Regions from separate parts of the Streptomyces sp. NPDC090442 genome, predicted to be linked through region 2. Evidence: riboswitches for the same ligand, from Rfam matches in the RefSeq annotation. Region 2 holds a riboswitch; the other holds the start of a gene.
What was found. Region 2 has a riboswitch for cyclic di-AMP ahead of ACIQU6_RS14470 (transglycosylase family protein). Riboswitches for the same ligand answer to the same signal wherever they lie in the genome.

Region 1 (4,266 bases), on a different contig from region 2:
GGCCGTCCCCGTAAGGCCGTTGGGAGGGTCCGGCGTCCCCTACGGGTGCGCGGATCGGAGCCAGTGCACGCTCTGGCCGTGCGGGTCCGTGAGCGCGACCGGGCGCTCGTCCACCGCGAGGGTCAGCAGCATGCCGTCCTCGGGCCGCAGGGAACGGTGTTCCGGCGCGGTGATCCACGGCAGCACGCTGTGGTGCTCCTGGGAGATCCAGTGCCCGCCGCCCTCCCGTTCGGCGAGCAGCGTCCGCACGCGGTGCGCGAACTCCTCGCGCCGGGCGGGCGGAAGGTAGTTCAGCACCGAGCTGTGGAAGACCACCAGCGTCGCCCCTGCCGGCGCCCGGGCGGCCAGTGCCGGCAACTCGTCGACCAGGTCGCCGCGGACCAGCACGGGGCGCGGCGCGGGCCGCACCGCCTCGACGGCGGCCGTGAGGCGCGCGCTGCGGGCCTCGTCGCCGGGCCAGAGAAGCGCCCGCAGCCAGCGGAGGTCGTCCGCGTTCCCGGCCGGGTCCAGCGGGTTCAGGTCGATGCCGCCGCGCCAGACGATGTCGGGGAGGAGCCCGCCGGGCGGCGTTGCCGCGTCGCCGTCGTCGAACGGGGCCGGCCCGCTGGTGCGGCAGGTGAACGTGACCGGGGAATCCGGGGCGCCGTACGCGGAGTCGCGCCCCTCGTGGACGTAGCGGTAGCGGTACCGGTCCGGGTGCAGGCACAGTCCGGCCGACGTCCCGACCTCCAGGAGGGCCAGGGGCTGCGGCAGACGGGCCAGCAGCGGCAACAGTGCGGCACAGCGGGCCGGTTCGTTGGTCTGGGTGGCGCGCCGCATGATCACCTGGCGGACCTCGTCCCAGTGCCGGATCGTCCACTCGCGCCAGCGCCCGTACGCCGCCGCGCCGCGCGGCCCCAACTCCGCGTGCGGGCCGTCCAGATAGCGCACCGCGGCGAGCAGGAGGTTCGGCTGCTGCTTGGCGCCGGCCGGCAGCGAACCCGCCAGCAGTTCGCAGAACTCGTCGTCCTGGCCGATCCGGGCGGTCAGCTCCTCGTGCGCCTCGGACCGCCCGCGCGCCTGCTGCCAGGAGAACTCCCGGTACCGTTCCGCCACTTCCCGCGGGGTGTTGACGACGTTTCCGGTGTTCGCAACGTTGACGACCATGGGGCGACGTTATCGCCCTCACCCTCCGTGACCGCGAGGCGTCCCTCTGCATAACAAGTCGCGCACAATCGTCGCGAGATCGTTTGGCGCGATGGCGCCAACTCACCCTGGTTCGGGATGGCTTGAGGGGAAACGTTCCCGCCGGGGTCGCTGTGAAGGCCGGGCGGAACCCTTGTGGATTCATGGGAACGCTTGGATTTCCGTCGTCGTCTCTATTACTGTCCGATAACGGAGCGCGGTCGTCCCAGCCGTCGCAAGTGGCGGCACCGTGCGCCGACGCCGAATCCCGTACGCGCTTTTTCCGCACGCCCAGAACGACCCCGACCCGTCCCGCACGAGCCGGCCGCCGCCCTGCTCGACCGTGTCCCCGACCCGCGTCGCGCCGCCCGGATCGACCGGTTTGGTGGATGCCCGTCGGATCCGCCTGGAATTGCTGGGAATTGAGCGGAGGGAACCGGGGAACCACCCTCTTGGGGTGAATCGGGCGCTTCCCGCCAGGAGGCGTTCGTAGGAGACCTTCCTGCTCCGAACCCGTCAGCTAACCCGGTAGGCGAGAAGGAAGGAAAGGAGAGCGCCCCCGTGGCGTCCAACAGGCCCGCCCCTCACGCTCCATCCGGCTATGGCCTCGGTGGCCCCGCCGACTTCAGCGGCACGATCGGCTTCGGCCTCGGCCTCGGCGGCCCCGCCGGGCACGTTGCCTCCGGTGGTGTTGGTGTGGATGTTCCGGGTGGGGGTGGCGATTTCGTTGATGCCGCCGCTTCGCCCGCTTCCCCTGCTACCACCGTTTCCGCTGCTTCCGTTGCTTCTTCCGCCTACGAGGCGATGCCCCAGCAGGGAATGCCCCACCAGGGGCCGACCCCCGAGTGGCCGGCCCATGAGGACGTCGGCCAGGGCGGGTTGGCCGGTGGTGAGTCGGTGCACGGTCTCCAAGGGGGCGGTACCGGGGGCGCGTGGGGCACGGGTGACGAGAGGGGCGTCGATGAGGCGGATCTCGACGGAGCCGGCGCCGACGACGAGGACCTCCGTTCGATGCGCGGCAAGCACCGGGTGGCCAGGCAGCGCAGCGTCGGTCTGGCGCGCGGCGGTACGGCCCTGGGCGTCGGCGTGATCGCGGCGGTCGGAGCGAGCGGGGTGGCCGCGGCCGAGGGCCGGCCGCCGGCGCCGATCTCGATGCCCGATCCCGGTGGGACGGCCGAGGACGCCGCCGTGGACGCCCCGAAGGCCCCGGTGGCCGCCGCCGCGACCACCGCCACGGACGCCTTCGCTTCCGCCGCTCACGGCGCGCGGGCCGGCGGCGCCCCGGCGGAAGCCGCCCAGGGCGCGGGCGCGGCCGAGGCGCTGCGCAACCGCATCCTCCAGCAGGGCGGCGTCCGCCCGGCAGACGCCCAGGCCGACGCCCGAGCCGGTGCCCAACAGGGCGGCCCCGAGGGGCCGGAGGCCGCGGGAACGGCCGCGCCCCCGGAGGGCGCGCCGCAGACGTCAGAGGCGCCGCAGAAGCCCGGGGCGGAGGAGACGCCCGGGACTGAGGAGACGGCGGGGACGGAGTCGGAGGAGGCACCGGCCGCCGCACAGGCGCCGGAGGCGGACGCGAAGACCACCCAGGCCACGGAGGCTCCCCAAGCCGCCGAGACCGCGGAGGCCCACCAGGCCACTCGGACCTCTCAGGAACCGGCGGCCCCGGCCGCCCCGGACGCCAAGCCCGCCACCCCGGAAGCCGACCAACCCGCCCGCCCCGCCCCGGACTTCGTCGCCCCGGTTTCCTCGCACACCCTGGCCACCGGCTTCGGGCAGGCCGGCGACCGCTGGGCCGCGGACCACACCGGGCAGGACTTCGCGGCCCCAACGGGCACGCTGGTCAAGGCGGTTCACGACGGGACCATCACCCAGGCGGGCTGGGCCGGAGCGTACGGCTACCGGATCGTCGTCACGCTCGACGACGGCACGGAGCTCTGGTTCTGCCACCTGTCGTCCATGGTCAAGACGTCGGGCAGGGTCCATACGGGAGAGGTGATCGGCCGCGTCGGCGCCACCGGCAACGCCACCACCCCGCACCTCCACCTGGAGGTCCGCCCGCACGGCGGCGCCCCGGTCGACCCGGTGTCGTGGCTGCGCGACCACGGGGTCACCGTCTGACGCCCCGCCCCGGCCGCCCACACCCCGTGGGCGGCCACCCACGCGCCCTCCCGGGCCCGGCAACGGCGTCAACTCCCCACCCGGAGCGGGGCGCAACTCCCGCGGCGCGAGGAACAATTCCCCGCGCTCCCGCGTTGTAGCAGGGCATGACCGCGACACACGCCCACAGCTCCGTTCCCGACCGCGAGCCGCTCGGTTCGCTGTCCGTCTCCCGGCTCTGCCTCGGGGGCAACGTCTTCGGCTGGACCGCTGACGAGGCCGAGTCCTTCGCCGTACTCGACGCCTACGTGGCCGGCGGTGGGAACTTCGTCGACACCGCCGACACGTACTCGTCCTGGGTGCCGGGCAACAAGGGCGGTGAGTCCGAGACCGTCATCGGCAACTGGCTCGCGGCCCGCGGCAACCGCGACCAGGTCGTGATCGCCACCAAGGTCGGCGCCCACCCCGAGTACAAGGGCCTGTCCGCGGCCACCATCAAGGCCGGCGTCGAGCAGTCCCTGACCCGTCTCCGCACGGACCACATCGACCTCTACTACACCCACTTCGACGACGAGTCCGTCGAGGTGGGCGAGTTCCTCACCGCCCTGGACGACCTCGTCAAGGCCGGCAAGGTCCGCGAGATCGCCGCGTCCAACATCTCCGCGCAGCGCCTCCAGGAGTCGCTGGACTTCTCCGCCCGCGAGGGCGTGGCCCGTTACGTGGCCCTCCAGCCGCACTACAACCTGGTCTCCCGCGACACCTACGAGGGCGAACTCGCCGACGTGGCCGCCCGCAACGGCCTGGCCGCCGTCCCGTACTTCGCGCTCGCCTCCGGCTTCCTGACGGGCAAGTACCGCCCGGGCACCAGCGTGGACAGCGCCCGCGCCGGGACGGCCGCCGCGCATCTGGAGACCGACCGCGGCCGCCGCGTCCTCACCGCGCTCGACACCGTCGCCGCGACCCACGGCACCGAGCCGACCACCGTCGCGCTCGCCTGGCTCGCCGCCC
Region 2 (4,266 bases):
CGCCCTTGGGTGCGGCGCGGACGCCGGAGCCGTCCTGGACGATGTACCCGGTCTCGTCCGGCATGACGAAGTGCAGGTGGCGGCGGGCCTGTTGACGGACGTAGGCCGGGTCCTGCCAGCGGGACCTCTCGTCGCGCAGCCGGTTCAGCGCGGTGGCCGCGTTCTGGGCCTTCCGGCGCTGGTCGGCGATGTCGGAGCGCTGGGAGATGTACTGCCGCATCGGGTACGCGAGGGCGACCACCAGCGAGCACATCACCAGCGCCAGCAGCGCGGCGCGGCCGGTGAGGCGGTTGCGGCGGGGGCGCCGCTTGGCGCGGTAGACGCGGGCGGCGGCCTGTTCGCCGAGCGCCTTGAGCCGGGTCGCGGTGGAGAACCGGTCCGCGGGCACGTCGCCTCCCCTTCAGCTTCCGTCCGTCACACGCGTCACGGCGGTCGTCATGACGCACGTCGTCCCCGGCCACGGTACGGGACCGGGGACGGGGACGTGCGCGCTTCGCCCCGGCTTTGCCCGCAGGTCACATCGTGCGGAGCACCGCGGGGCGGTGGTGTGGTCGAACGCCCGGAGGCGCGGGGCGGCGCCTCCGGGTCGACGCGGGCGTCAGCCCTTGAAACGGGGGAACGCGCTGCGACCCGCGTACACCGCGGCGTCGTCGAGGATCTCCTCGATGCGCAGGAGCTGGTTGTACTTGGCGACGCGCTCGGAGCGGGCCGGGGCGCCGGTCTTGATCTGGCCGCAGTTGGTGGCGACGGCGAGGTCGGCGATGGTGACGTCCTCGGTCTCGCCGGAGCGGTGCGACATCATGCACTTGAAGCCGTTGCGCTGGGCCAGCTCGACGGCGTCCAGGGTCTCGGTCAGCGAACCGATCTGGTTGACCTTCACCAGGAGGGCGTTGGCGGAGCCCTCCTCGATGCCGCGGGCCAGGCGCTCGGGGTTGGTGACGAACAGGTCGTCACCCACGAGCTGGACCTTGGCGCCGAGCTTGTCGGTGATGACCTTCCAGCCGGCCCAGTCGTCCTCGAACAGCGGGTCCTCGATGGAGACGAGCGGGTACGCGGAGACGAGCTCCTCGTAGTACTCGGTCATCTCGGCGGCCGAGCGCTCCTTGCCCTCGAACTGGTACTTGCCGTCCTTGTAGAACTCGGAGGCGGCGACGTCCAGGGCCAGCGCGATGTCCTGGCCGGGGGCGTAGCCGGCCTCCTTGATGGCCTCCAGGATGAGGTCCAGGGCCTCGCGGTTGGAGCCGAGGTTCGGGGCGAAGCCGCCCTCGTCGCCCAGGCCGGTGGCCAGGCCCTTGCTCTTCAGGACCTTCTTGAGGGTGTGGTAGACCTCGGCGCCCCAGCGCAGCGCCTCGGAGAAGGACTCCGCGCCGATCGGGGCGATCATGAACTCCTGGATGTCCACGTTGGAGTCGGCGTGCGAGCCGCCGTTCAGGATGTTCATCATCGGCACGGGCAGGACGTGCGCGTTCGGGCCACCGAGGTAGCGGAACAGCGGCAGGTCGCTGGCCTCGGAGGCGGCGTGCGCGACGGCCAGGGAGACGCCGAGGATGGCGTTGGCGCCCAGCGAGCCCTTGTTGTCGGTGGCGTCCAGGTCGAACATCGCCTGGTCGATCAGCCGCTGCTCGGTCGCGTCGTAGCCGACGAGCTCCGGGCCGATCTGCTCGATGACCGCGAGGACGGCCTTCTCCACGCCCTTGCCGAGGTAGCGGTTGGGGTCGCCGTCCCGCAGCTCGACGGCCTCGAAGGCACCGGTCGAGGCGCCGGACGGGACGGCGGCACGGCCGGTGCTGCCGTCGTCGAGGCCGACCTCGACCTCGACCGTGGGATTACCTCGCGAGTCGAGAATTTCGCGGGCTACGACGACGTCGATGGACGGCACGTTGTCTCCTTCGGGGGTGTCTGGAGTTCTCGCCCCGAGCCTAACGGCCCCGGACGCATCCGCTTGCCCGTGGCCCGCTCCGTGGGACGAAAAAACCCAACAAGCAGGCCGAACTCCCAGTTCACGGGAGGTTTCCGGGCGTTGTTCGCTATGCGGGTAACGCCGCGCCGGGCCGTCTGACGGCACCGGGAACGGCGCGCGTCAGCGGGGGGCTCGGGCGCGGCGCGGCACGGCGCAGGGGCGCCTGGACGTAAGAAGCCCCGCCGCGGCGCGCTCGGGGGGACGCGCCGGGGCGGGGCAGCTTTCGCGGGCGGCTCAGATGCTGAGCTTCTGGCCCGGGAAGATCAGGTTGGGGTTGCCGCCGACGACGGACTTGTTGGCGGCGTAGAGCGCCTTCCAGTTGGTGCCGTGCGCCTTGGCGATCTTGGCGAGGGTGTCGCCCGACTTCACGGTGTAGGTGTCACCGGAGCGGTGCGACTGCTGCGGGGCCGGCTGGGTCTTCTCGACCTTCTCGCGGACCGGGGCGGACTTCTTCTTGGTGGTGCCCTCGGTCTGCTTGCGGGTCTCGGAGGTGCCCTGGCTCTTCTTGACCGTGGCGCCACCGGAGGTGTCGACGTTGGCGGCCGGGCCACCGGCGGTCAGGTTGCCGGCGCCGGCGCAGGACCAGGCACCCGGGCCCTGGATGGCGAGCAGCTTCTCGGCGACGGCGATCTGCTGGGCCTTGGTGGCCAGGTCGGCGCGGGCCGCGTACTGGGTGCCACCGGCGGCGGCCCAGCTGGAGTTGGAGAACTGCAGGCCACCGTAGTAGCCGTTACCGGTGTTGATCGACCAGTTGCCACCGGACTCGCACTGGGCGACCTTGTCCCAGGTGGCGACCGAAGCGGCGGAAGCGGAGGTGGCGCCCATCAGCGGGACGGCGACGGCGGCGCCGGCGACACCGGCCAGGGTGGCGACGCGGACGGCCTTGGAGCTGCGGCGGTGCTTGCCCTTGTTGATCAGCATCGTGCGTTCGTTTCCTCACCGACGCCTACGAGGTGAGCTGTCGGGTTCGGGCCGTGTGAGCTGCCCGGCCGCGTGTGCTGCACACACGGCTTCACCCCAAGCCGGTTGACCCGCTTTCACGGGTGGGGCCGGCACTTACCTTGGGTCCCCCGCTCCTGCCTTCGGCGCTTGCGCGTCGTCGTCCTCCGACCGCCGGCAGGATTCGGCGAGCGATCGAAGGGCCCGCTTTGGCGAGCGGTCCTGACCGTAAGCAAATCCCTGTTGGTGTTCAAACCCCATCTTCTGAACCAAGTTGACCGTTTTTGATCATCAGGGGGGACATTTCCGCAGGTGGACCCCGGTATCGAAACGGGGGACGGGACCCGGCCCATCCCTCGCAACGAGAGCCATATCTCACTTTTACGAAACCGCCCCGAACCGGCGGTAACTACCCCTGCGCCCGCCCGAGATCGAGCAGTTGACCAGGAAGGATGAGGTCCGCGTCGGAGCCGATGACGTCACGGTTGCGGTCGTAGAGCGCGGGCCAGCCGCCCGGCAGGTCGTGGCGCTCGGCGATGACTGACAGGTTGTCACCTGGGCGTACGCGGTAGTCGCCGGCGCCCGCCGGGGGCGTGCGGTGCGCCGCCCCGCCGCGCGAGGCGTGCCGGCCGCTGCCACCGTCCCGCTCGTCACCGGAGCCCGCACCGTCGCCCGGCGCACCGCGGTGCTTGCCAGCGGCGGGCGGCGTACCGGGGTCGACGGAGCCGGACGGACCGGCCGGGTCGTCCGGCGACGCGGACGGGGGCGAGGACGGGACCCCGGGGGCGGACGGGGTCGCGTCCGACGGGTCGGTGGAGGGCCGCCCGGACGGCGAGCCCGACGGCTCCTCGGTCGGCTTCTCGGACGGCTTCCCGGAAGCGGAGGGGGACGGAGTGGCCGACGGCGATCCGGACGGCGACGCGGAGTCCGTGGGGCTTGTGGGGTTCTCGGTGCCTGTGGCGCCCGTGGGGTCCGTCGGGTCCTGGCTCGCCGAAGGGGCGCCCGGGGTATCGGAGTCGGAGTCCGACCCGGGGTCGGCGTCACTGCCGGACGGGGTGGGCGTCGCGGTGCCCGGCCCCGCGTGGCCCGACCTCCCCGTCGCGCCGGACGGGTCGCCGGCGGCCGGGTCGTCGGCCGAGGGGTCGTGCGTGGGGCGCGGGGTGGGCCGGCTGGTGCTGCCCGGATCGACGCCCGGCTTGCGGCCGCCCTTCGTCAGCCCGGCGTCCACCGCGCAGCTCGGGAAGGCGTCCGGGCCGCGGTCGTCGAGGATCGCCTGGGCCACGGCTATCTGCTGGGCCCGGCTGGCCATGTCGGGGCGGGAGGCGTAGGCGGTGCCGCCGTAGTGGTCCCACATCTCCTGGGTGAGC

Region 1: linked by a shared signal. The riboswitch ahead of ACIQU6_RS24495 (peptidoglycan DD-metalloendopeptidase family protein) and the one ahead of ACIQU6_RS14470 (transglycosylase family protein) in region 2 are both predicted to bind cyclic di-AMP.

Annotation. Positions count from the first base shown of each region.
Region 1 is NZ_JBIVXW010000035.1:81,299-85,564, forward strand. Features, by position in the region: gene ACIQU6_RS24490 (DUF2332 domain-containing protein) at 40-1,146, opposite strand; cyclic di-AMP (ydaO/yuaA leader) riboswitch at 1,558-1,714, shown strand; gene ACIQU6_RS24495 (peptidoglycan DD-metalloendopeptidase family protein) at 1,969-3,279, shown strand; gene ACIQU6_RS24500 (aldo/keto reductase) at 3,426-4,266, shown strand, end outside.
Region 2 is NZ_JBIVXW010000017.1:10,492-14,757, forward strand. Features, by position in the region: gene ACIQU6_RS14460 (septum formation initiator family protein) at 1-388, opposite strand, end outside; gene eno (phosphopyruvate hydratase) at 599-1,879, opposite strand; gene ACIQU6_RS14470 (transglycosylase family protein) at 2,195-2,881, opposite strand; cyclic di-AMP (ydaO/yuaA leader) riboswitch at 2,889-3,058, opposite strand; gene ACIQU6_RS14475 (transglycosylase family protein) at 3,309-4,266, opposite strand, start outside.